3 regions of the Brevundimonas sp. TWP3-1-2b1 genome follow, and region 2 is predicted to be linked to each of the others. Evidence: predicted binding sites of a transcription regulator. Region 2 holds the regulator's gene; each other region holds the start of a gene.
What was found. Region 2 encodes LexA, which represses DNA repair genes until DNA is damaged. Its sites were predicted from a motif close to ATGTTCNCNANNTGTTCT; they were not measured.

Region 1 (7,246 bases), on a different contig from region 2:
GCGCAGGGTCCGACCCAGGCGTTCGAGCGCGCCTTCCCCGGCCTCACCCGACAGCATGGCGATCTTCAACTCGTCCAGACGGTCCAGCAGTGTCCCGCCGCGACGGATGGCGCGACGACGGCGCTCCGTCGCCGTTTCGACGCCCTGAAGCGCCATCAGGGCCGAGAGATCGGCGACCGCGGACGCTGGAGCCGCCGCCTGCGACGCACTGGCCGGGGCCGCGCCTGACGCCTGAGGCACGGAAAAGCCGCCGGCCGAGCGCACCGGACGCTGGCCGCCGGTTGGGGCGGCGCCGGACGGGCCGTTGACCTTCATGAGCGGAGACTCCGGGACATTCCGCACCATCGTCGGGCGACCGTCACTGTTTGGTTAACGGCAAGGCAGGATTTGCCGGGCCGAGCGGGCGTCAGCCAGACCGATTCATTGATTTAAAACGGTTTTCTTCGCGGCACGATCTTCGCAACACCTGTCCCCGAACCCTCGTGGAAAGCCGGCCAGTGCAAAAGTTTCTCACCGCCTTCCTGATCCCCCTCGCCCTCAGCGCCGTAATGGCCGCCCCGGCGTCGGCCCAGTCGCGGATCAAGGACATCGCCTCGATCGAGGGCGTCCGGACCAACCAGTTGGTCGGCTACGGCCTCGTCGTCGGCCTGAACGGCACGGGCGACAGCCTGCGCAACTGCCCCTTCACACGCCAGTCGCTGGAAGGGATGACCGAGCGCCTTGGCGTCAATATTCGCGGAACGAACGCCAACTCCAAGAACCTGGCCGCCGTCATGGTGACGGCCGAACTGCCGCCCTTCGCCACGCCCGGCTCGCGGGTCGACATCTCGGTCTCCAGCCTTTGCGACGCCAAGAGCCTGCTCGGCGGCACGCTGCTGGTCACCAGCCTCCAGGGCGCCGACAGCCAGGTCTATGCCGTGGGGCAGGGCTCGGTGCAGACCGGTTCGGTGTCGGGCTCGGGCGGTTCGGGCTCGTCGGTGACACGCGGCGTGCCGACCGCCGGCCGCATCGCCTCGGGCGCCACGGTCGAACGCGAAACCGGCTTCCAGCTCGACAGTCTCACCGAAGTGCGCCTGACCCTGCGCAATCCCGACTTCACGACGGCCCAGCGCGTGGCCGCCGCCATCAACGCCACCTACCCTTCGACCGCCCTGGCCGAGAATGGCTCCGTCGTCGCCCTGCGTGCGCCCGCCCAACTCGGCATGGCCGCCTTCATCAGCCGCGTCGAGAACATGCCGGTCGCGGTCGACACCCCGGCCCGGGTGATCATCGACGAGGTCAACGGCGTGATCGTCATGGGCGAGAACGTCCGCATCTCCACCGTCGCCATCGCCCAGGGCAACCTGACCATCTCGGTCCAGGAAAACCCGCAGGTCAGCCAGCCGGCCCCCTTCAGCCAGGGCCAGACCACGGTAGTCCCGCAGTCCGATGTCACGGTCGAGGAAGAACTGGGCCGCGAGATCCGGCTGGTGAACGGCGCGACCTCGCTGTCGACCCTGGTCAACGGGCTGAACGCGCTCGGCGTCTCGCCCCGCGACATGATTTCCATCCTTCAAGCCATCAAGGCGGCGGGCGCCCTGCAGGCCGACATCGAGGTTCTGTGATGAGCGACCTGGCCGTCTCCCCCTCCCTGCTGACCTCGCCAATGGCCGCACCGACTGCGGAAACGCCGCGCATGCGCGAGACGGCGGAGAAGTTCGAGGCCTCCTTCCTGTCGCAGATGCTCAAGCCGATGTTCGAGGGTATCGACACCAACGGCGCGTTCGGCGGCGGCGAGGCCGAGGGCACCTGGCGCAGCTTCATGATCGACGAAATGGCCAAACAGACCGTCCGAGCCGGCGGCATCGGCCTGGCCGACACCGTCGTGTCCGAGATGATCCGCATGCAGACCGAACAGACCCAGGCCCAGCCCGGAGCGGTCGCATGAGCCACGATCCGACCACCGCCACGGCCTATCTGCGCAGACTCACGGCGCTGACCGACCGACTGACCGCCCGGCTCGAGCAGGAGACCGACGCCTTCGCCACCCGTCGCGCGGCCGATATCACGGCAGGCCTGGCCGAGACCCAGGAGCTGGCCAACCAGTATCGCAAGGAATCCGGGCACCTCAAGGCCAACAAGGCGATCCTGGCCTCCGCGCCGGCGAGCGAACGCATGGCCCTGATCAAGGCGACCGAGGCCTTCGAGGCGGTGCTCGCCATCCACGGCCGCACGGTCGAGGCGGCGCGCACGATCTCGGAGGGTCTGGTCCGCACCATCGCCCAGGAAGTCGCCGGCGCGCGAGCCATGGGAACCGGCTACGGCGCCTCCGGCAAGGCGAACGGCGGCGACAGCCGCGCCGTCACCCTGAACCGCACGGCCTGAACCGCCTGGTCTGAGCCGGCACGTTAACGACAAGTCTGAGGCGAAGCTTAACGGGTCGGCGGCAGTATCGCCTGATGTCCATCCGCAAACGCCTTCTGGGTCTGGCCTTCGCCTCGTCGGACCTCCTGCTGGAGATCGAGAAAGACGGCCGGATCGCGTTCGGGCTGGGATCCGGCCCCTCGGCTCAGACGTCGGCGGAATCCCTTATCGGCAGCTCTCTTTTCGACGGCATCGGCAAGGCCAGCGCCAAGCTCCTGGAGCGGGTCGTGGCCGATCTTGCCGCTGGCTCGCGATCCGCCCCGGTCGAAGTGCTCTTTCGGTCCAGCGAGGACCGCGTGCGTCGGGCGACAATGCGGCTTTTCGTGCTGCCGGACCTCGCACCGAACATCTCGGTCTCGGTGACCTGGGAGGGCCCGGCCTATGCGCTCCACGATCCTCTCGCGCGTCCGGCGCTGACGCCGGGCGCCTTCCTGGATCGCGCCCGCGACCTGCTGACGGCGCCGGACGCCTCGGCGGACATGACGGTCGCCTTCGTCGATGTCGTCGGTCTCGCGGCGGCCGAAGGCCTGGGCGAGGCGGGCCAACGCCTGACGGCGAGGGTCGAGGCCGCGCTCCAGGCGGCTTCGATCGACGGAGCCAGCGCCGGCAAACTCGGCCCGGAGCGTTTCGCCATGTTGCGCGACCGGACGATCGCCCATGACCTCGCCGGGGAGATGCGTGAACTGGGCCTCAGCGAGGGCCTGACGCTCGATGTCGCCGCGACGGACGTGGGCACGGAGACCGGCGGCAACACCCTGAACACCCTCCGGGCGCTGCGCTTCGCCGTCGAAGGCTGCCTGAACGACGGCGCGGGCGGGCCCGGGCTGTCGTTCACCGCGTCCATGTCCCGCACGCTCAAGGATGCCGACGCCTTCAGGACCATGGCGCGCGATCGCAGTTTCGATCTTCACTACCAGCCGATCGTCGACCTGAAGACCGGCGGGGTCCATCATTTCGAGGCGCTGGCGCGCTTCAAGGATTCGGCCGGGCCGGCCGATACGATCCGGATGGCGGAAGAACTCGCCCTGATCAACGCCTTCGACATCGCGGTGGCGGAAAAGGCTCTCAGCCGGCTCCGGCGACCCGGCGCCGGTCTTCTGAAGTTCGCGGTCAATGTCTCAGGGGCCTCCCTGGCCGACGACCGCTATGTGCAGGCCGTCCTGCGGATGACGGCGTCCAAGCCCGACGAGAGACGCCGCCTGATCGTCGAAGTGACCGAGTCCGCCGCCTTGGCGGATATCGAGTCCGCCAACCGTCGACTGGGCGCGCTGCGCGCGGCCGGCATCAGGGTCTGTATTGACGATTTCGGAGCCGGTTCCGCCTCCTATGACTACCTGCGCGGCCTCTCGGTCGACACGGTCAAGATCGATGGACGGTTCGTGGAGGGGATCCAGACCGACCCTCGCGCCCGGACGATGATCGGCCACCTGGTCGACCTCTGTCGCTCGATGAAGGTCGAGACCATCGCCGAAATGATCGAGACCGAGGACGTGGCGGAAATCCTGCGCGATCTCCGCGTTGATCAGGGCCAGGGCTGGCTGTTCGGCAAGGCGGAGGCCGAGCCGCGCACGGTGCTGGCCTATGGCGAGCCGGCCGCCTCTGTCCGACGTGTGGGCGCCGTTTCCGGCTGGGGCTGACGGAACGCCGCGAAGCGTGACAGCTCAGGCGTAGACGACTGCTCGACCGGCGGTGTCGAGGACGTCCCATGCGTCGGCACCCAGAACACCGGCGCCGCGCTGCTGGAGTGACAGCATCTGGCGGCAGCGCCTTGATGTTCCCATATTGTTCTTGCTGATATCCCCGGATCAGTTCCCATATAGCGTTGTCGCACCGGACCCCGTCCGGCGCTCCCGCGTTCCCGGCCCCCGTTTCCTGGCAGCATGACCGAAAAGCATAACTTCATCCGCGTGCGCGGCGCCCGCGAGCACAATCTCAAGGGCGTGGATGTCGACATCCCGCGCGAGAAACTGGTCGTCATGACCGGCCTGTCGGGGTCGGGCAAATCCTCGCTCGCCTTCGACACCATCTATGCCGAGGGCCAGCGCCGCTATGTCGAGAGCCTGAGCGCCTACGCCCGCCAGTTCCTGGAGCTGATGGGCAAGCCGGACGTCGACCTGATCGAGGGCCTGTCGCCGGCGATCTCGATCGAACAGAAGACGACGTCGAAGAACCCGCGTTCCACCGTCGGCACGGTGACCGAGATCCACGACTATATGCGTCTGCTGTGGGCGCGCGTCGGCGTGCCCTACTCGCCCGCCACCGGCCTGCCGATCGAGAGCCAGACTATCTCCATGATGGTCGACAAACTGGGCACCCTGCCCGAGGGCGAGCGGCTGCTGCTGCTGGCCCCGGTCATCAGGGGTCGCAAGGGCGAATACAAGAAGGAGATGGCCGAGTGGCAGCGCTCGGGCTTCCAGCGGCTGAAGATCGACGGGGCCTTCTACGCCATCGAGGACGCGCCGACGCTCGACAAGAAGTTCAAGCACGACATCGACATCGTCGTGGACCGGATCGTGACCAAGGCCGGGCTCGAAGCGCGCTACGCCGACAGTCTACAGACCGCCCTGGGCCTGGCCGACGGCATCGCCGTCGCCGAATGGGCCAACGCCGAGGAAGGCCAGGAACCGCGCCGGATCACCTTCTCCGAGAAGTTCGCCTGCCCGGTCTCCGGCTTCACCATCGCCGAGATCGAGCCGCGCCTGTTCTCGTTCAACAATCCGTTCGGCGCCTGCCCGGTCTGCGACGGCCTGGGGGTCAAGCTGGCCTTCGACGCTGACCTGGTCATCCCGGACCGCGACAAGACCCTGCACAAGGGCGCGGTCGCCCCGTGGTCGCGCGGCCCCTCGCCGCTCTACACCCAGACCCTGCAGGCGCTGGCGCTCCACTACGGCTTCTCGATGGACAAGCCGTGGCGCGAACTGGCCGAGAAGGCCCAGTCCGTGATCCTGAACGGCACGGGCTCGGAGAAGATCAAGTTCGTCTATGACGACAACGCCCGGAAATACGAGGTCTCCAAGCCGTTCGAGGGGGTCGTGCCCAACCTCGACCGCCGCTGGCGCGAGACCGACAGCGCCTGGGTGCGCGAGGAGCTGGGCCGGTTCCAGTCCGAGACCCCGTGCGACGCCTGCGGCGGCAAGCGTCTGAAGCCCGAGGCCCTGGCGGTGAAGATCGCCGGCAACGACATCGCCGAGATCTCCATGCTGTCGATCAGGAAGGCCTACGACTGGGTCAGCGCCCTGCCCGACCAGCTGACCGACAAGCAGATGGAGATCGGCCGACGCATCCTGAAGGAGATCAGCGACCGGCTGCGCTTCCTGAACAATGTCGGCCTCGACTACCTCAGCCTGTCGCGGTCCTCCGGCACCCTGTCCGGGGGCGAGAGCCAGCGCATTCGCCTGGCCTCCCAGATCGGCTCGGGCCTGACCGGCGTGCTCTATGTACTGGACGAGCCGTCGATCGGCCTGCACCAGCGCGACAACAGCCGTCTGCTGGAGAGCCTTCGCGGCCTGCGCGACCTCGGCAACTCCGTCCTCGTCGTCGAACACGACGAGGAGGCGATCATGACCGCCGACTACGTCATCGACATGGGTCCGGCCGCCGGCGTCCACGGCGGCGAGATCTGCGCCGAGGGCACGCCCGAAGAGGTCATGGCCAATCCGAAGTCCCTGACCGGCAAATACCTGACCGGCGAGCGTGAGATCGAACTGCCGCCGGAAGGCCGCCGTCCGATCGACCGCAAGAAGATGCTCAGGATCTCGGGCGCGACCGGCAACAATCTGAAGGCGGTCACGGGCGAAATCCCCGTCGGCCTGTTCACCTGCGTCACCGGGGTGTCGGGCGGCGGCAAGTCGACCTTTACGATCGAGACCCTCTACAAGGCGGCGGCGCGCCGGCTTCACAACGCCTCCGACGCCCCCGCCCCCTTCGACCGGATCGAGGGGCTGGAGCATTTCGACAAGGTCATCGACATCGACCAGTCGCCCATCGGCCGCACGCCGCGCTCGAACCCGGCCACCTATACCGGCGCCTTCGGGCCGATCCGCGACTGGTACGCCGGCCTGCCCGAATCCAAGGCGCGCGGCTACGGCCCCGGCCGGTTCAGCTTCAACGTCAAGGGCGGGCGCTGCGAGGCCTGTCAGGGCGACGGCCTGATCAAGATCGAGATGCATTTCCTGCCCGACGTCTACGTCACCTGCGACGTCTGCAAGGGCAAGCGCTATAATCGCGAGACGCTGGAGATCGTCTTCAAGGGCAAGAGCATTTCCGACGTGCTGGACATGACGGTCGAGGAGGCGGGCCAGTTCTTCAAGGCCGTGCCGCCGATCCGCGACAAGATGCTGACCCTGTCACGCGTCGGCCTCGGCTACGTCCAGGTCGGACAGTCGGCCACGACCCTGTCGGGCGGCGAGGCCCAGCGGGTCAAGCTGTCCAAGGAACTGTCGAAACGGGCGACCGGCAAGACCCTCTACATCCTCGATGAGCCCACCACAGGCCTGCATTTCGAGGACATCCGCAAACTGCTGGAGGTGTTGCAGGAACTGGTCGAGGCCGGCAACACGATCGTGGTGATCGAACACAATCTCGATGTCATCAAGATCGCCGACTATCTGCTGGACTTCGGCCCCGAGGGCGGCGACGGCGGCGGCGAGATCGTCGCGGTCGGCACCCCCGAACAGGTCGCTGCGAACGAGGCGAGCTGGACCGGCAAATACCTCAAGGAGGTGCTGGACCGGCACGAGACGCGCCGCAAGGCGCGGGTCGCGGCCCTGTCGGGCGAGCCCACGGCTTCGGCAGCAAAGCCGGTACGAGTGAAGACGCGAGCCTAGACGGTCCGGGATCGGGT
Region 2 (7,246 bases):
CCTTCCTGCTGGAATCGGTCGAGGGCGGTGCCTTGAACGGCCGCTATTCGATCATCACCCTGGAGCCCGACGTGGTCTGGCGCTGCCGCGACGGCGTCGCCTCGATCGCACGTGGTCCCGATGTCGCCGCCAAACGCTATTCGACCCAGGACGGCGGCGCGCTCGACAGCCTGCGGGCCCTGATTGCCGAGACCCGGTTCGCCCTGCCCGACGGCCTGCCGCCCATGGCCGCCGGTCTGTTCGGCGTCTTCGGCTACGACATGGTCCGCCTGCTGGAGCCGCTCGGCGCGCCCAATCCCGATCCGCTCGACCTGCCCGACGCCGTGCTGACCCGGCCGTCGGTCGTGGCCGTGTTCGATTCGGTGAAGCACGAGATCGTCGTCATGGCCCCGATCTGGCCCGGCGCGTCGGACCCCGCCGCCGCGGTCGATGCGGCCGAAGCCCGGCTGAACGATTTCGAGGTTCGCCTGCACCGTCCCCTGGTCGCCCGGGGCGCCGCCGAGCCCGCCGCAACCCTCGCCTTCAAGTCCCCGGTCGATGCCGCCGCCTATGGCGATCTGGTCGCGGCGGCCAAGGGCTATATCGTTGCCGGCGACATCTTCCAGGTGGTCCTCAGCCACCGGTTCCGCGCGCCGTGGTGGGGCGATCCGTTCGCCTTCTACCGCTCGCTGCGCCGCCAGAACCCGTCACCCTATCTGTATTTCCTCAACTTCGACGACTTCCAGCTGGCCGGTTCCAGCCCGGAGATCCTGGTCCGCCTGAAGGACGGCGGCATCACCATCCGTCCGCTGGCCGGCACCCGCCCGCGCGGCGCGACGCCGGAGGCCGACAAGGCGCTGGAGGCCGAACTGCTGGCCGATCCCAAGGAGCGCGCCGAGCACCTGATGCTGCTGGACCTGGGTCGCAACGACGTGGGCCGCGTCGCCGCGCCGGGCACGGTCAAGGTGACCGAGAGCTTCGTGGTCGAACGCTACAGCCAGGTCATGCACATCGTCTCCAACGTCGAGGGCCGGGCCCACCCCGACATCGACGCGGTCGACGCCCTCCTTGCGGCCCTGCCCGCCGGCACCCTGTCCGGCGCGCCCAAGGTCCGGGCCATGGAGATCATTGACGAGCTGGAGACCGAGAAGCGCGGCGTCGGCTATGGCGGCGGCGTGGGCTATATCTCGGCGGGCGGAGAGGCGGACATCTGCATCGTCCTGCGCACCGCCATGTTCACCGACGGCCAGGTCTTCGTTCAGGCCGGGGCCGGCGTCGTCAATGACAGTGATCCCGCCGCCGAATACGCCGAGACCGAGGCCAAGGCCCGCGCCCCCATGCGCGCCGCCGAAGACGCCTGGCGCTTCGAACTGGGCGCGCCGTTGAACACGCCAGGCGAAATCTAGAAGGTCTGGCTCGCCGAGCGTGGCCCATCCTCGATCGCGACGCCCGGCCCCAGGACCATCACCCCGGCCAGCAGCACGGCCGCACAGGCGGCCAGACTGGCGGCGGCCAGGGTCCCCATCACGCCATTGCGCGCCTCGGGCTCGCTCAGCGCCACGCGGGCGGCGTCAATCTGGACCTGGGTCTCGCGCATGGAATCGAAGGCTCCGATGGAAGACCCGATTTCAGGCCGTGATCGTTAACGATCCGTTGCGCACGCGTCGGCTTGGCGTCGGCGCGGTCCCGCTCTAGAAGCGCCGCATGATCCTCGTCGTCGATAACTACGACAGCTTTACCTACAACCTCGTCCACTACCTCGCGGAGTTGGGCGCGACGACGCATGTCGTGCGCAACGACGACCTGACGACCGGGGAGGCCTGGGCCCTGAAGCCCGAGGCGATCCTGCTGTCGCCCGGCCCCTGCGCCCCGGATCAGGCCGGCATCTGCCTGCCCCTGATCGACACCGCGCCGCTGGACATGCCGATCCTCGGCGTCTGCCTGGGTCACCAGGCGATCGGCCAGGCCATGGGCGGCCACGTCATCCGCGCCAAGGCCCTGATGCATGGCAAGACCTCGCCGATCATCCATGAGGGCAAGGGCATGTTCGCCGGCCTTCCCTCGCCCTTCACCGCGACCCGCTATCACTCGCTGGCGGTCCAGCGCGAAACCCTGCCCAACACCCTGAACGTCACGGCCTGGACCGAGGACGGCGAGATCATGGGCTTCCAGCATCACGAGCGGCCGATCTACGGGGTCCAGTTCCATCCCGAGTCCATCGCCACCGAACACGGTCACGAGATGCTCGCGAACTTCCTCGACCAGGCAGGCGTCAAGCGTCTGGCGATGGTGTGATTCAGTCCGCTCCCCGATACCGTGCATCCCCGCGAAGGCGGGGACCCAGTGCTTTGGGCGATGGTTCTCACAGGTCCAACGCACCCGCTCATCCCGCGCGCTCTGCCTCACTCAAGAACTGGGTCCCCGCCTTCGCGGGGATGCACGGAGGTTAGGGTGTCCAACGGTTTCAAGCCGCTGCTCGCGAAGCTCGTTGAAGGGCAGTCGCTCACCACGGCCGAGGCCGGCGACTTCTTCGCCGCCTGCCTGCGCGGCGAACCGACCCCGGCCCAGGTCGCCGCCGCCGTCACCGCCCTGCGCATCCGTGGCGAGACGGTCGAGGAGATCGCCGCCTTCGCCCAGGCGATGCGCGACGCGGCCATGACGCTGGACCATCCCTATGACGTCATCGACACCTGCGGCACCGGCGGAGACGGGGCCCACACCTTCAACATCTCGACCGCCGCCGCCCTGGTGCTGGCCGGCGCGGGCCTGAAGGTCGCCAAACACGGCAACCGCGCCATGAGTTCGAAATCCGGGTCATCGGACGTGCTGAGCGTCCTCGGCGTCGACCTGACCGCCGGACTGGCCCAGCAGCGGCAGGCGCTCGACGAGGCCGGCATCGCCTTCCTGTTCGCCCCCGCCTACCACGGCGCCATGCGCCACGTCGGACCTGTGCGGGCAGAGATCGGCTTCCGCACCGTCTTCAACCTGCTCGGGCCCCTGTCCAATCCGGCTGGCGCCAAACGGCAGGTCATGGGCGTCTATGATCCGCGCCTTGTCGAGCCGCTGGCCGAGGTGCTGGGCCGGCTCGGCGCGACCCGCGCCTGGACCGTCCACGGTCAGGGCCTCGATGAACTGACCACCACGGGACCGACAGAGGTGGCGGAGTGGAAGGACGGCGTCGTCCGCCGCTTCACCGTCACGCCCGAGGACGCCGGCCTGCCTCGCGCAGACATCGAAGCCCTGCGCGGCGGCGACGCGGAGCACAACGCCGCCGCACTGACCGCCCTGCTGGCGGGTCAGACCGGCCCGTATCGCGACATCGTCCTGCTCAACGCCGCCGCCGCTCTTGTCGTCGCCGACAAGGCGCCGGACCTCAAAGCCGGCGTGGCCCTGGCCGCCGTCGCCATCGACGAGGGCAAGGCGGCCCGGGCGCTCGCAGATCTGGCCCGCATCACCTCGACGCCGCCGCCCGTTGCCGAAGACCCCGCATGACCGACATTCTCGACCGGATCGCCGCCTACAAGCGGGAGGACGTGGCCGCCCGCAAGGCCGCCCGGCCGCAGGCGGAGATCGAATCCCTGGCGCTGATCGCCGGCATGCCGCGCGGCTTCCGCAGCGCGCTGGAGCGCCGCGCCGCGCCCGGCCGCCCCGCCCTGATCGCCGAAATCAAGAAGGCCAGTCCATCGAAGGGCCTGATCCGTGCGGACTTCGACCCGCCGGCCCTGGCGCAGGCCTACGAGGCCGGGGGCGCGGCCTGCCTGTCGATCCTGACCGACGGCCCCAGCTTCGAGGGCGCCGACGACTATCTGGTCCAGGCTCGCGCCGCCGTCGCCCTGCCCTGTCTGCGCAAGGACTTCCTCGTCGATGCCTGGCAGGTGGCCGAGAGCCGCGCCCTGGGCGCCGACTGCATCCTGATCATCCTGGCCATGATCGACGACGTCCTGGCCGGCGAGATGCTATCCGAGGCGAAACGCTTCGGTATGGACGCCCTGATCGAGACCCACGATGAGGCCGAGATGGCCCGCGCTGCGGCGCTGCGCGGTGATCTGGTCGGCATCAACAACCGTTCCCTGCGGACGTTCGACGTCAATCTGGGCGCCACGGCCCGCCTGGCCCCGCTGTCGCCGGCGGGGTCGCTCCTGGTGGCCGAAAGTGGGCTCTTCAGCCCTGCGGATGTCGCGGAGGTCGCGGCAGCGGGGGCTTCAGCCATTCTCGTGGGCGAGAGCCTGATGCGACAGGCCGACGTGACGGCCGCGACCCGGGCGCTGCTCGGCTAGAGTCTTCCTTCTCCCGGTGGGAGAAGGTGGCGAGCGAAGCGAGACGGATGAGGGTCGGGCCTAGCCTGTAGCGCACGGCCCTCACCCTTTCGCGCAAGACCGATCGCTAGCGCTCTCTGGCGCTCAAGCCCTCTCCCAGCGGGAGAGGGAGCGACCGTTCTGCCGTTAAGTTGACATTAGGCAAGAACACTTACAGAACATCGGCAACGGTTCACGACTTGTTCTGGAGGCGATTTCCACCATGCTGACGCGCAAGCAGCACGAACTCCTGATGTTCATCCATGAACGGCTTAAGGAGACCGGCGTTTCGCCGTCGTTCGACGAGATGAAGGAGGCGCTGGATCTGGCGTCCAAGTCGGGCATCCACCGGCTGATCACGGCGCTGGAGGAACGCGGCTTCATCCGCCGCCTCGCCCACCGCGCCCGCGCCCTTGAGGTGACCAAGCTGCCGGAACAGGCGACGGCGGGGGCCGTGCGTGGCCGCGCGGGCTTCACCCCGGCGGTCATCGAGGGCGGCGGGCGCAGCGCTGCCGCCGAGCCCGCCAACGACACCCGCGAACTGGTTCTGGTCGGCAAGATCGCCGCCGGCGTGCCCATCGCCGCCCTGCAACAGGACCACGGCCGCTATCAGGTGCCCGAATCCATGCTGGGCGCCGGCGAGCACTACATGCTCGAGATCGAAGGCGATTCGATGATCGAGGCCGGCATCCTCAACGGCGACCTGGTGGTCATCAAACGCGTCGACACCGCCTCGTCCGGCGAGATCGTCGTGGCTTTGGTTGAAGGTGAAGAGGCAACGCTCAAACGCCTGCGCAAGAAGGGCAATTCCATCGCCCTCGAACCCGCCAACCGCAACTACGAGACCCGCATCTTCGGTCCCGACCAGGTCGAGGTCCAGGGCAAGCTGGTCGGCCTGATCCGCCAATACCACTAGACGCCGTCACCGAGGCCCGCATCCGCCGCATCGGGATCCCCGATGCGGCTCCACGGCCTGTCGCCCCGCACATCAGTGGCCCAGACCGCGCGCCAGCCCTGCGCGGTGCGCCACAGCTCGACAGAGCCGCCCCGCGCATAATCCAGTCCGTCCAGCACCAGGTTGCCATCACAGCCTGGCGGCAGGGCCTGGACAATGGCTCGGACGCTGACCAGCGGCGCTGAGGCGCACAAGGCGGCGAGCTCGCCGGCGTCCGGCGCGGCCTTCCCCCACCACAGGGCGATCGGCGCGCTATCGGCCTTGGCCGGAGCGCAGTTTGATCGTGCGCACACCCATCCCTCATCAGGCCTCGGCGCCAGCGTCAGCCCCCGCCGCCGCGACCACAGGTCCGCCGCGAACTGGCGCACGCCCGGCCGCACCACGACCGCCTTGCCCGCCTCGCTGAACGCCGCGTTCGTTCCACCATCCCCGATCCAGAGCGTCGGCGTCGGCGCGCGAGGCCAAAGCAGGACAGCGCAGGCGAAGGGCAGGCCCAGCCACCGCAGCCGCCCCTGCCACAGGCACAGGAACAGGACGCCGAGGAAGGAGATCGGCAGCACATGGTCCGGCGCGCTGGCGATGGTCTTCACCGCCCCCGGCAGCGCCGCCGTCCAGTGACCGATGGCCAGCATCAGATCGACGCCCTTGCCGGCCACCCACAGGAACGGCCCGCCCAGCCCGATGGGCTCCAGCAGGGCTCCCAGCGCAAGGGCCGGCATCATCACGAAATCCGCGATCGGCGAGGTCGTCAGGTTGGCGAGCAGCCCATACATGGCCGCCCGGTTGAAATGCTGGACCGCGAACGGCCCGGTCGCCGCGCCGGCCACCAGACTGGCCGTCACGGCGATCAACAGCCAGTGCCGCGCCGACTGGAACCCCGCGATCGGCCAGGGCACGGACAACTCCCGTGTCCTAGACGGCCAGCCCTCCGACAAGGCCACCAGGGCCGCTGTCGCCGCGAACGACATCTGGAAGCCCGGCGTCACGATGGCCTCAGGCTGAAGGATCAACACAACCATCGCCGCCAGCGCCAGCGCATGCATGGTGATTGCCGGCCGGTCCAGCAGGATCGCCGCAAACGCCACCGACGCCGTGATCGCCGCCCGCTGCGCCGGCGGGGGCGCGCCGGACAGCACCAGATAGCTCCATACGGCGACCAGCCCCGCGACCGCCGCCACCTTCTTTCCCGACACCCTCAGCGCCAGCCACGGCCAGGCGGCGACGCCGAGCCGGACAAGGAAGAAGGCGAACCCGCCGACGATGGCCATGTGCAGACCCGAGATCGACAGGATGTGCGCCAGGCCGGAATCCCGCATGGCATCGAGGTCTTCGCGCGCGATCCAGGTCTCATGGCCCGTGGTCATGGCCGCCGCGATCCCGCCCGTCCGCTCGCCCAACCGGTCGACGATCCGCTGCGCCAGGGCGAACCGCGCCCCGTTGACCGCCATCGCCAGCCGCAATCGCCATGGCGCCGGCGCCAGATACGCCTCCCGCGTCTCGCCCAGTGCGAAAGCCGTGCCGCCGAGCCCCTGAAACCACGCGTTGCGGCCGAAATCATAGGCGCCGGGACTGGCCGGGGGCGGCGGCGGATTGAGGATGGCGAACAGCCGGATCGCCGAGTCCGGGGTCGGCGGCTCCCCCCGCACCGTCGCCCGCAGCCGGATCGGCGTCGCCTCGGGCTCCAGCCCGCGGATCCGCACCGGGGCGAGGACGATCCGGTGACCCCGGTCGCCCGGGCTGTCGACGTCGACCACCCAGCCCTCGACGACGGTCGGCTCCGCCAGCGCCGGCGCGATCGGCGCCGCCACCGCCTCCGCCCGCAACCTGGCTCCCGCGAGCCCCAGGAACAGGCAGGCGACCAGCATCAGCGGCAGGGTAACCGCCCGACCCCGCCCCAGCAGCCTCGCGCCCAGCCACACCCCCGTCGCCGACACCGCCGCGACCGCCAGTGGCCACAAAGGCGGCTCCTGCCTCAGCGCGAAATAGACCGCCGCCCCGCCGCCGAAGGCCACCGGCG
Region 3 (7,246 bases), on a different contig from region 2:
GTTGCGGCGACGGTGACCGCCGCCTTGCCGTCGGTGACGCCGATCAGGGCGACGACGCCGGAGCCGACCTGGGTGCGGAACTCCTCGGCCACGCCGCGCAGGCCCTTGCCGTCGACGCCGTCGAGGATGCGGGCGATCAGCTTGATGCCGTTGATTTCCTCAGGCGCGGCATTGGCCGATGCGCCGCCGCCGCCCAGGGCCAGCTGTTTCTTCAGCTCGGCGACCTGTTTCTCCAGCGCCTTGCGTTCGGCCGACAGAGCCTCGACGCGGGCGGGGACGTCCAGGGGCTGTACCTTGAACGACTGGGCGAGCGTCCTGGCGACGCCGGCTTGGGCCAGCAGGTATTGGCGGGCGGCCTCGCCGGTCACGCCCTCGACGCGGCGGATGCCGGCGGCGATGCCGGTTTCCCCGGTGATCTTGAACAGGGCGATGTCGCCGGTGCGGGCGACATGGGTGCCGCCGCACAGTTCAACGGAGTAGGGACCATTGTTGTCAGTCAGGGCGCGGCCAAGGGTGACCACGCGGACCTCTTCGCCGTATTTCTCGCCGAACAGGGCGACGGCGCCGGCCTCGATGGCGTCCTGGGGCGTCATCAGCTGGGTCGTGACCGGGACGTTCTGGCGGATGACCGCGTTCACCTCGGTCTCGATGGCGGCCAGCTGGTCCTCGGTCACCGGGGCGTTGTGGCTGAAGTCGAAACGCATGCGTTCGGCATCCACCAGCTGACCCTTCTGGGCCACGTGCGGACCGAGCACATTCTTCAGCGCCGCATGCACAAGATGGGCGGCGGAGTGGTTGGCGCGGGTGGTCAGACGCTGTTCGGCATGGGCGCGGAGCTGGGCGCGGGCGCCGATGGTCAGGGTCCCGGACTCGATCTCGATCTTGTGGGCATAGAGGTCGCCGCCGGCGTGCTTCTGCACGTCGAGCACCACGCCGAAGCCCTGCTGGCCGCTGGCGTCGGTCCATTCGACCTCGCCGCGATCGCCGGTCTGGCCGCCGCCTTCGCCATAGAAGGGGGTCTGGTCGAACAGGACCTCGGCCGTCTGGCCGGGCTCAAGGGCGTCGATGGATTCACCGCCGCGGACGAGCGCCAGGACCTCGCCCGAGCCCTCGATGGCGTCATAGCCGGTGAAGACGGTGGGTCCGAGGCGGTCGCGCAGGGAGAGCCATTCGCCGGCCGAGGCCGTCTGGCCGGAGCCCTTCCAGTTGGCCTTGCCGCGTTCGCGCTGCTGGGCCATCGCGGCTTCGAAGGCGTCGTTGTCGACGGTCAGGCCGCGACGCCGAGCCTCGTCCTGGGTGAGGTCGAGGGGGAAGCCGTAGGTGTCATAGAGGCTGAAGGCGGTCTGGCCGGAGATGACGCCGCCTTCGGACAGGCCCGAGGTCGCCTCGTCCAGCAGGCCCATGCCGCGGCCCAGGGTGGTGCGGAAGCGAATTTCCTCCTGCTTCATCGTGTCTTCGATAGAGGCCTGGGCGCGGGCGAGTTCGGGGAAGGCCTCGCCCATCTGGTCCACGAGGGTCGGGACGAGGCGGTGCATCAGGGGATCGGCGGCGCCGAGCAGGTGGGCGTGACGCATGGCGCGACGCATGATGCGACGCAGGACATAGCCGCGCCCCTCGTTCGAGGGGGTCACGCCGTCGGCGATCAGGAAGGACGATGAGCGCAGGTGGTCGGCGATCACGCGGTGGCTGGCGGCCTGTGCCCCTTCAGCCTTCGTCGAGGTGGCGTCTTCGGAGGCGGCGATCAGGATCTGGAACAGGTCGGTGTCGAAGACCGAGTTCTTGCCCTGGAGCACCGAGGTCATCCGCTCCAGGCCCATGCCGGTGTCGACCGAGGGTTTGGGAAGGCTGCGAACGATCTCGTCGTTCTCCTTCTCGAACTGCATGAAGACGTTGTTCCAGATCTCCACATAGCGGTCGCCGTCCTCATCCGGCGAACCGGGAGGGCCGCCGGCGATATGGTCGCCGTAGTCCCAGAAGATCTCGGTGCAGGGGCCGCAGGGGCCGTTGTCGCCCATGGCCCAGAAATTGTCCGAGCCGGCGATGCGGATGATCTTGTCGTCGCCGAAGCCCGTGATCTTCTTCCAGATCGCGGCGGCCTCGTCGTCGTCGATGTAGACGGTGACCAGCAGACGGTTCGGGTCGAGGCCGTAGTCCCTGGTGACCAGGTTCCACGCGCGCTCGATCGCGTGTTCCTTGAAATAGTCGCCGAAGGAGAAATTCCCCAGCATCTCGAAGAAGGTCAGGTGGCGGGCGGTGTAGCCGACATTGTCCAGGTCGTTGTGCTTGCCGCCGGCGCGGACGCACTTCTGCGAGGAGGTGGCGCGCGGGTAGGGCGGCACGGCGGCGCCGGTGAAGTAATCCTTGAACGGCACCATGCCCGCGTTGACGAACATCAGCGTCGGGTCGTTCTGCGGCACCAACGGGGCCGAGTGGACCTTCGTGTGCCCGTCGGCCGCGAAATAGTCGAGGAAGGTCGAGCGGATCTGTTTCAGGCTGGCCATGGTCGGTTCAGTCGTTTGCGCGTCGGATATCGGGGAACGCGCATATAGAGACTGGCGGGGCCGCGAGCCAAGAGTTTCCGGTCAAGGCGGGTCAGTCGGGCGTGACGGTCTCGTCCACCGCGTCGTCTTCGTCCGAGAGAAGGGCGTCCAAGGCCTCGATGATGGCGTCGATCTGTTCGGCGCTGGCGGCGACGCGAAGTATGGCGCCGTCGCTGCCGGCGATCTCCAGCAGGTAGCCATCGTCGCTTTCGGCCAGGTTGAACTGGGTCAGGGTCGGGATCTCTTCGGCCATGGGGACTCTCCTCGGCGAATGAACCGCCGGCAGGCGGAAGGCTGGCGTTCTAGGGCGTCGGCGTGACGCGGGGCAATGACGAGGTGGGGTGCTATGCTGGGAAATGTCCACGCTTGAAGTCTGGTTCGATGGCGATTGCCCGCTTTGCCGGCGGGAGATCGCCCTGCTGCGGCGTCTCGATCGACAGGGTGCGATCGCTTTCACCGATGTGGCGACGGGTGAGGGACACTGTCCTATCGATCGCGCCGTCTTGCTCAGCCGGTTTCACGCACGGGAGGACGGGCGTCTGGTGTCCGGCGCCGAGGCCTTCGCGGCGATGTGGCGGGCGATCCCCTTGTTGGCCCCTCTTGGCCGCCTGGCGAGAAACCGGCACGTGCTGGCCGTTCTTGAGCGGCTCTATCTGGTGTTTCTGAGGGTGCGGCCGGGCTTGCAGCGCGTACTGGGGGGACGGGGCTGAGCGCCGGTCTGCAGAGGCAGGCGGTCAGCTGACCGGAACAGAAAAGAGCCCGCCCGGACGAACCGGGCGGGCGGCTCCGTCCAGCCCGAGCCCCGCGGGGGTCGGCGGCGGGTCGCAGGGACCGGCCGGGCGGAGTGTCTCGTTGGTCCTCCCCCGTCGGGGGAGGTGGCGCGTCGCTTCTTGAGCGACGTGACGGAGGGGGTCGGCCGCGGACTCGGTGTCTGGGGTTGCCTCCTCCACCGCGAAGACGCGGTCCCCCTCCCCCGATGGGGGAGGATCTAGCCGTCGAGATCCTGACCTTCGTCCGGCTCGGGCGTGCCCAGGAGCTCGTCGGCGATCCTGGAGGTCGACTTGCGGACCTTGTCCTCAATGGCGTCGGCCATGTCGGGGTTGGCTTTCAGGAAGGCGCGGACGTTCTCGCGGCCCTGACCGATGCGGGTCGAGTCGTAGGAGAACCAGCTGCCAGACTTCTCGATGATCCCGGCCTTGACGCCCAGGTCGATGATCTCGCCGAGCTTGGAGATGCCCTCGCCGTACATGATGTCGAAGATGACCTCGCGGAACGGCGGGGCGACCTTGTTCTTGACCACCTTCACGCGGGTGGTGTTGCCGACGACCTCGTCGCGATCCTTGATCGCGCCGGTGCGGCGGATATCGAGACGGACCGAGGCATAGAACTTCAGCGCATTGCCGCCCGTGGTCGTTTCCGGCGAGCCGTACATGACGCCGATCTTGTGACGGATCTGGTTGATGAACAGGACGATGCAGTTCGACTTGGAGATCGAGGCGGTCAGCTTGCGCAGGGCCTGGGACATCAGACGGGCCTGAAGGCCCGGCAGGCTGTCGCCCATCTCGCCCTCGATCTCGGCGCGCGGCGTCAGGGCGGCGACCGAGTCGATGACCACGATGTCCACGGCGCCCGAACGCACCAGGGTGTCGACGATCTCCAGCGCCTGTTCGCCCGTGTCGGGCTGCGACACCAGCAGGTCGTCCAGGTTGACGCCGAGCTTCTGGGCATAGCCGGGGTCCAGCGCATGTTCGGCGTCGACGAAGGCGGCGGTGCCGCCGGCCTTCTGGATCTCGGCCACGGTGTGCAGGGCCAGGGTCGTCTTGCCGGAGGATTCAGGACCGAAGACCTCGATGACCCGACCGCGTGGCAGGCCGCCGATGCCGAGCGCCATGTCGAGGCCGAGCGAGCCGGTGGACACCGAGGGGATCACGTCGGCGACCCCGCCCTTGCCCAGCTTCATGACCGAGCCCTTGCCGAAGGCGCGGTCGATCTGGGCGATCGCCGCCTCCAGCGCGCGCTGCTTGTCGCCGTCGTCCTTGCCCACCAATTTCAGATTCGCCTGAGCTGCCACCTTGCCACTCTCCCTTGCCATGATTCCCGTTGAGACCCTGGGGAGAGGCCCGCCTTCGGTCCGATGACCGTGACCCGCTCCCTGTGAGACTGGACAGTACACGTTTTGTTCCGGTTGCCAATATGTTCTTTTCGGAACGGCGGACGCAGCCGTGAGGCTACGTCCGTTTCTGACGCCTACTCCTTGAGATGGGCATCCAGCAGGGTGTACCAGGTCGAGGTCAGGCGCTCGAACTCGGCCGGGCACTGTTCGGCGCGCGCCTCGGTCAGCCACTCTTCTTCGAGGAGGTTGGCGTATTTGTCGGTGTCGGAGCCGTAAACCAGGCAGGTCAGGGTATAGTAGCGCTGCTGGCTGAGGGAGTGCTCGTCGGCGAAGTCGCTCTCGTCGACCTCGGCCGCCTCTTCGGGGTCGGTGTAGAAGCTGAGGGCACCGGCGATGGCCGATTCCTCGCCGTCATCGCCGTCGATCAGCCACCAGGCGGCCAGGCTGTCAGCCGTGTCTTCCTCGCGGCCGGTGAAGGGAATTTCGAGAACGTCGACCAGGGCGTGGCCGACTTCGTGGAAGACGGTGAACAGGAAGGAGCCGTTGACCGCGTCCTCGATCTCTTCCTCGGTTTCGTAGTAGGCGGCGAAGTTCTCGCGCTCGCCCTCGAACATCTCGATGCAGATCTGGATCTCGCGATCCTCGGGGATGTAGTAGGCGTTGTTCTCGCCGCACTCGGCGAAGCGCAGGCCGATATCGACGGGCAGGATCAGGCTCTCGTTCAGAACGTCGGCGACGTCCTCCAGCCAGCGCTCCTCGCTCAGTTGGGCGGCCAGATCGGTGTAGTCATCGCTTTCCAGCACGGCCGGGCGCACGACGAAGTCGCCGCGATCCTGGGCAGGGCGGGCGGCAGAGGCCTCGGCCGAGGCGGTCCCATCCTCGCAGGCGGAAATGGCCAGGGCCGCGAAGGCGATAAGCGTGAACCGACGCGCGTGCGTCCCGATCGACATGGACATGGTGTTCCCCCTGAACGCAGGCTGTCTAGCGCCGCAGGCGCGCTACGCCAACGTCCGGGAACGGAGCGTCAGACTCCGTCAGTGCGAGGTGGGGTCGCGCACCGCGATCAGGGACTTGGTCAGGCCGGCCACGACTTCGTCGTGGTGGGCCGCGTCGGGATAGAGAAAGCGGAACTGGGCCTTGTCCAGCAGGCGTGCGTGCTGGACGTCGCGCATGGCCGCGCCCATGTCCGGGGCCTTCTGCGAGAAGCCGTGGCGGCGTCTGAGCAGGGAGCGGGCGCGGCTCTGTTCCGAACGCCAGTGGAAGAAGGGGGCCGAGAAATGCGGCTCCACCGGGAACCAGAAATAGGGCGTCTGGACGTAGTAGCGCGGGGCCAGGCGGCGGCATTCGGAGGCGAAGGCCTCCATCCGCGTCCAGTCGCCGACGTGTTCGATCACCGAGTTGGAGTGGACCATGTCGAACGCGTGGTCTTCGTATTGCGGCAGGGCGCAGGCGTCGCCGTCGATGACGGTGAACAGGCGGGGGTCCGCGACCTCGTCGATGCCGCCCGGATTCACAAGGGTGATCCGGACCCTCGAGGCGTCCAGGAACTGACGATCGAACAGGGTCCAGTAGTTGGCCTCGCCGCCCAGATCGATGATGTTCACCGCGCCCTTCCCGGCGTGGATCCTGGTGATCATCGCAATGATCCTTCGTGCGCGGGCGCGGCGGAACCGCGAGACCAGCGAGTTGGGATCGGTGTTGTCCTGGAGGGCGTGGATCAGGTTCATGCGCCCCTCGTACAGGACCGGCTTTGCCGTCCGCTTAAGTGGCAGGGTTACCGGAAGCCTAAGTGGGGCCGTCGGCGGCAGGCGGGGGCGCGGGCTCGGCGAATCGGGCCGTCAGCGACAGGCCGCAGGCGAGGATCAGACAGGCCGCCGCGGCCGCCGCCAGCCTGCCCTTCGAGCGCGGGGCGAGCGGGACGAGGAACAGCAGCACCAGCACAGTCATGAGCGCGAGGACGCCGGGCAGGTCCATGCCGACGCCGAGGAAGACCTGGTGCGACAGGTTCAGGATCCAGGCCCCGCCGACGACCGTGGCGACGACTGCCGGGATCAGGGAGCGGGGGCTCTCCAGCCGCGCGCCGGTGAGGGCGCAGGCCGCTGCCGCGATGGCCGCGAGCAGGCCCGGCCAGATGAAGACCAGGGCGGCTTCCGGCGCCGCAGCCTGGGCCATGAAGCCGAAGACGAAGATCAGGGCGATCAGGCCGAGCCAACCGCCCCAGACCGTCCTGGGCGCACTCTGCGACCAGACCGTCAGGACCAGAGGCACGACACCGGCGCCGAGCACCACGGGATCGAAACCCCCGAGGATCTGGACGGCCGCGACCGCCACGATGATGACGCCGGCCAGCAGTTTCGGCCCGAAGGCTTGACGACCCGCCAGCAGGGCGAGGGCGACGGCGGCCATGGCAAGGCCCGTTCCGGCCTCCATCCACGGCAGGCGGCGGAGCAGGGTGTAGTAGACGTCGGCGGACTCGGCGCGTGACGACATCGGCCCGGCCAGCACCCGCACGCCGTGGGCGACGACGATCCCCACGGCCACGACCCACAGGCCCGACAGCATCCCGCGTCCGACGTCGGGGGCGGTCAACCCG

Region 1: a site for LexA is predicted at 4,175-4,192, ahead of uvrA (excinuclease ABC subunit UvrA). Genes of this name have one in related genera too.
Region 3: a site for LexA is predicted at 4,723-4,740, ahead of recA (recombinase RecA). Genes of this name have one in related genera too.

The regions. Positions count from the first base shown of each region.
Region 1 covers NZ_JAFCTT010000006.1:92,169-99,414, forward strand. The annotation lists gene ACP7AB_RS07475 (flagellar assembly protein FliX) at 1-315, opposite strand, end outside; gene ACP7AB_RS07480 (flagellar basal body P-ring protein FlgI) at 549-1,604, shown strand; gene ACP7AB_RS07485 (rod-binding protein) at 1,604-1,927, shown strand; gene ACP7AB_RS07490 (flagellar basal-body protein FlbY) at 1,924-2,364, shown strand; gene ACP7AB_RS07495 (EAL domain-containing protein) at 2,439-4,040, shown strand; gene uvrA (excinuclease ABC subunit UvrA) at 4,284-7,229, shown strand; gene ACP7AB_RS07505 (nitrilase-related carbon-nitrogen hydrolase) at 7,226-7,246, opposite strand, start outside.
Region 2 covers NZ_JAFCTT010000009.1:128,176-135,421, reverse strand. The annotation lists gene trpE (anthranilate synthase component I) at 1-1,385, shown strand, start outside; gene ACP7AB_RS10725 (peptidoglycan-binding protein) at 1,382-1,576, opposite strand; gene ACP7AB_RS10720 (anthranilate synthase component II) at 1,684-2,274, shown strand; gene trpD (anthranilate phosphoribosyltransferase) at 2,431-3,471, shown strand; gene trpC (indole-3-glycerol phosphate synthase TrpC) at 3,468-4,256, shown strand; gene lexA (transcriptional repressor LexA) at 4,498-5,190, shown strand; gene ACP7AB_RS10700 (ComEC/Rec2 family competence protein) at 5,187-7,246, opposite strand, start outside.
Region 3 covers NZ_JAFCTT010000001.1:145,069-152,314, reverse strand. The annotation lists gene alaS (alanine--tRNA ligase) at 1-2,501, opposite strand, end outside; gene ACP7AB_RS00785 (hypothetical protein) at 2,593-2,793, opposite strand; gene ACP7AB_RS00780 (thiol-disulfide oxidoreductase DCC family protein) at 2,897-3,250, shown strand; gene recA (recombinase RecA) at 3,529-4,611, opposite strand; gene ACP7AB_RS00770 (DUF4344 domain-containing metallopeptidase) at 4,788-5,609, opposite strand; gene ACP7AB_RS00765 (methyltransferase domain-containing protein) at 5,688-6,380, opposite strand; gene ACP7AB_RS00760 (M20/M25/M40 family metallo-hydrolase) at 6,439-7,246, opposite strand, start outside.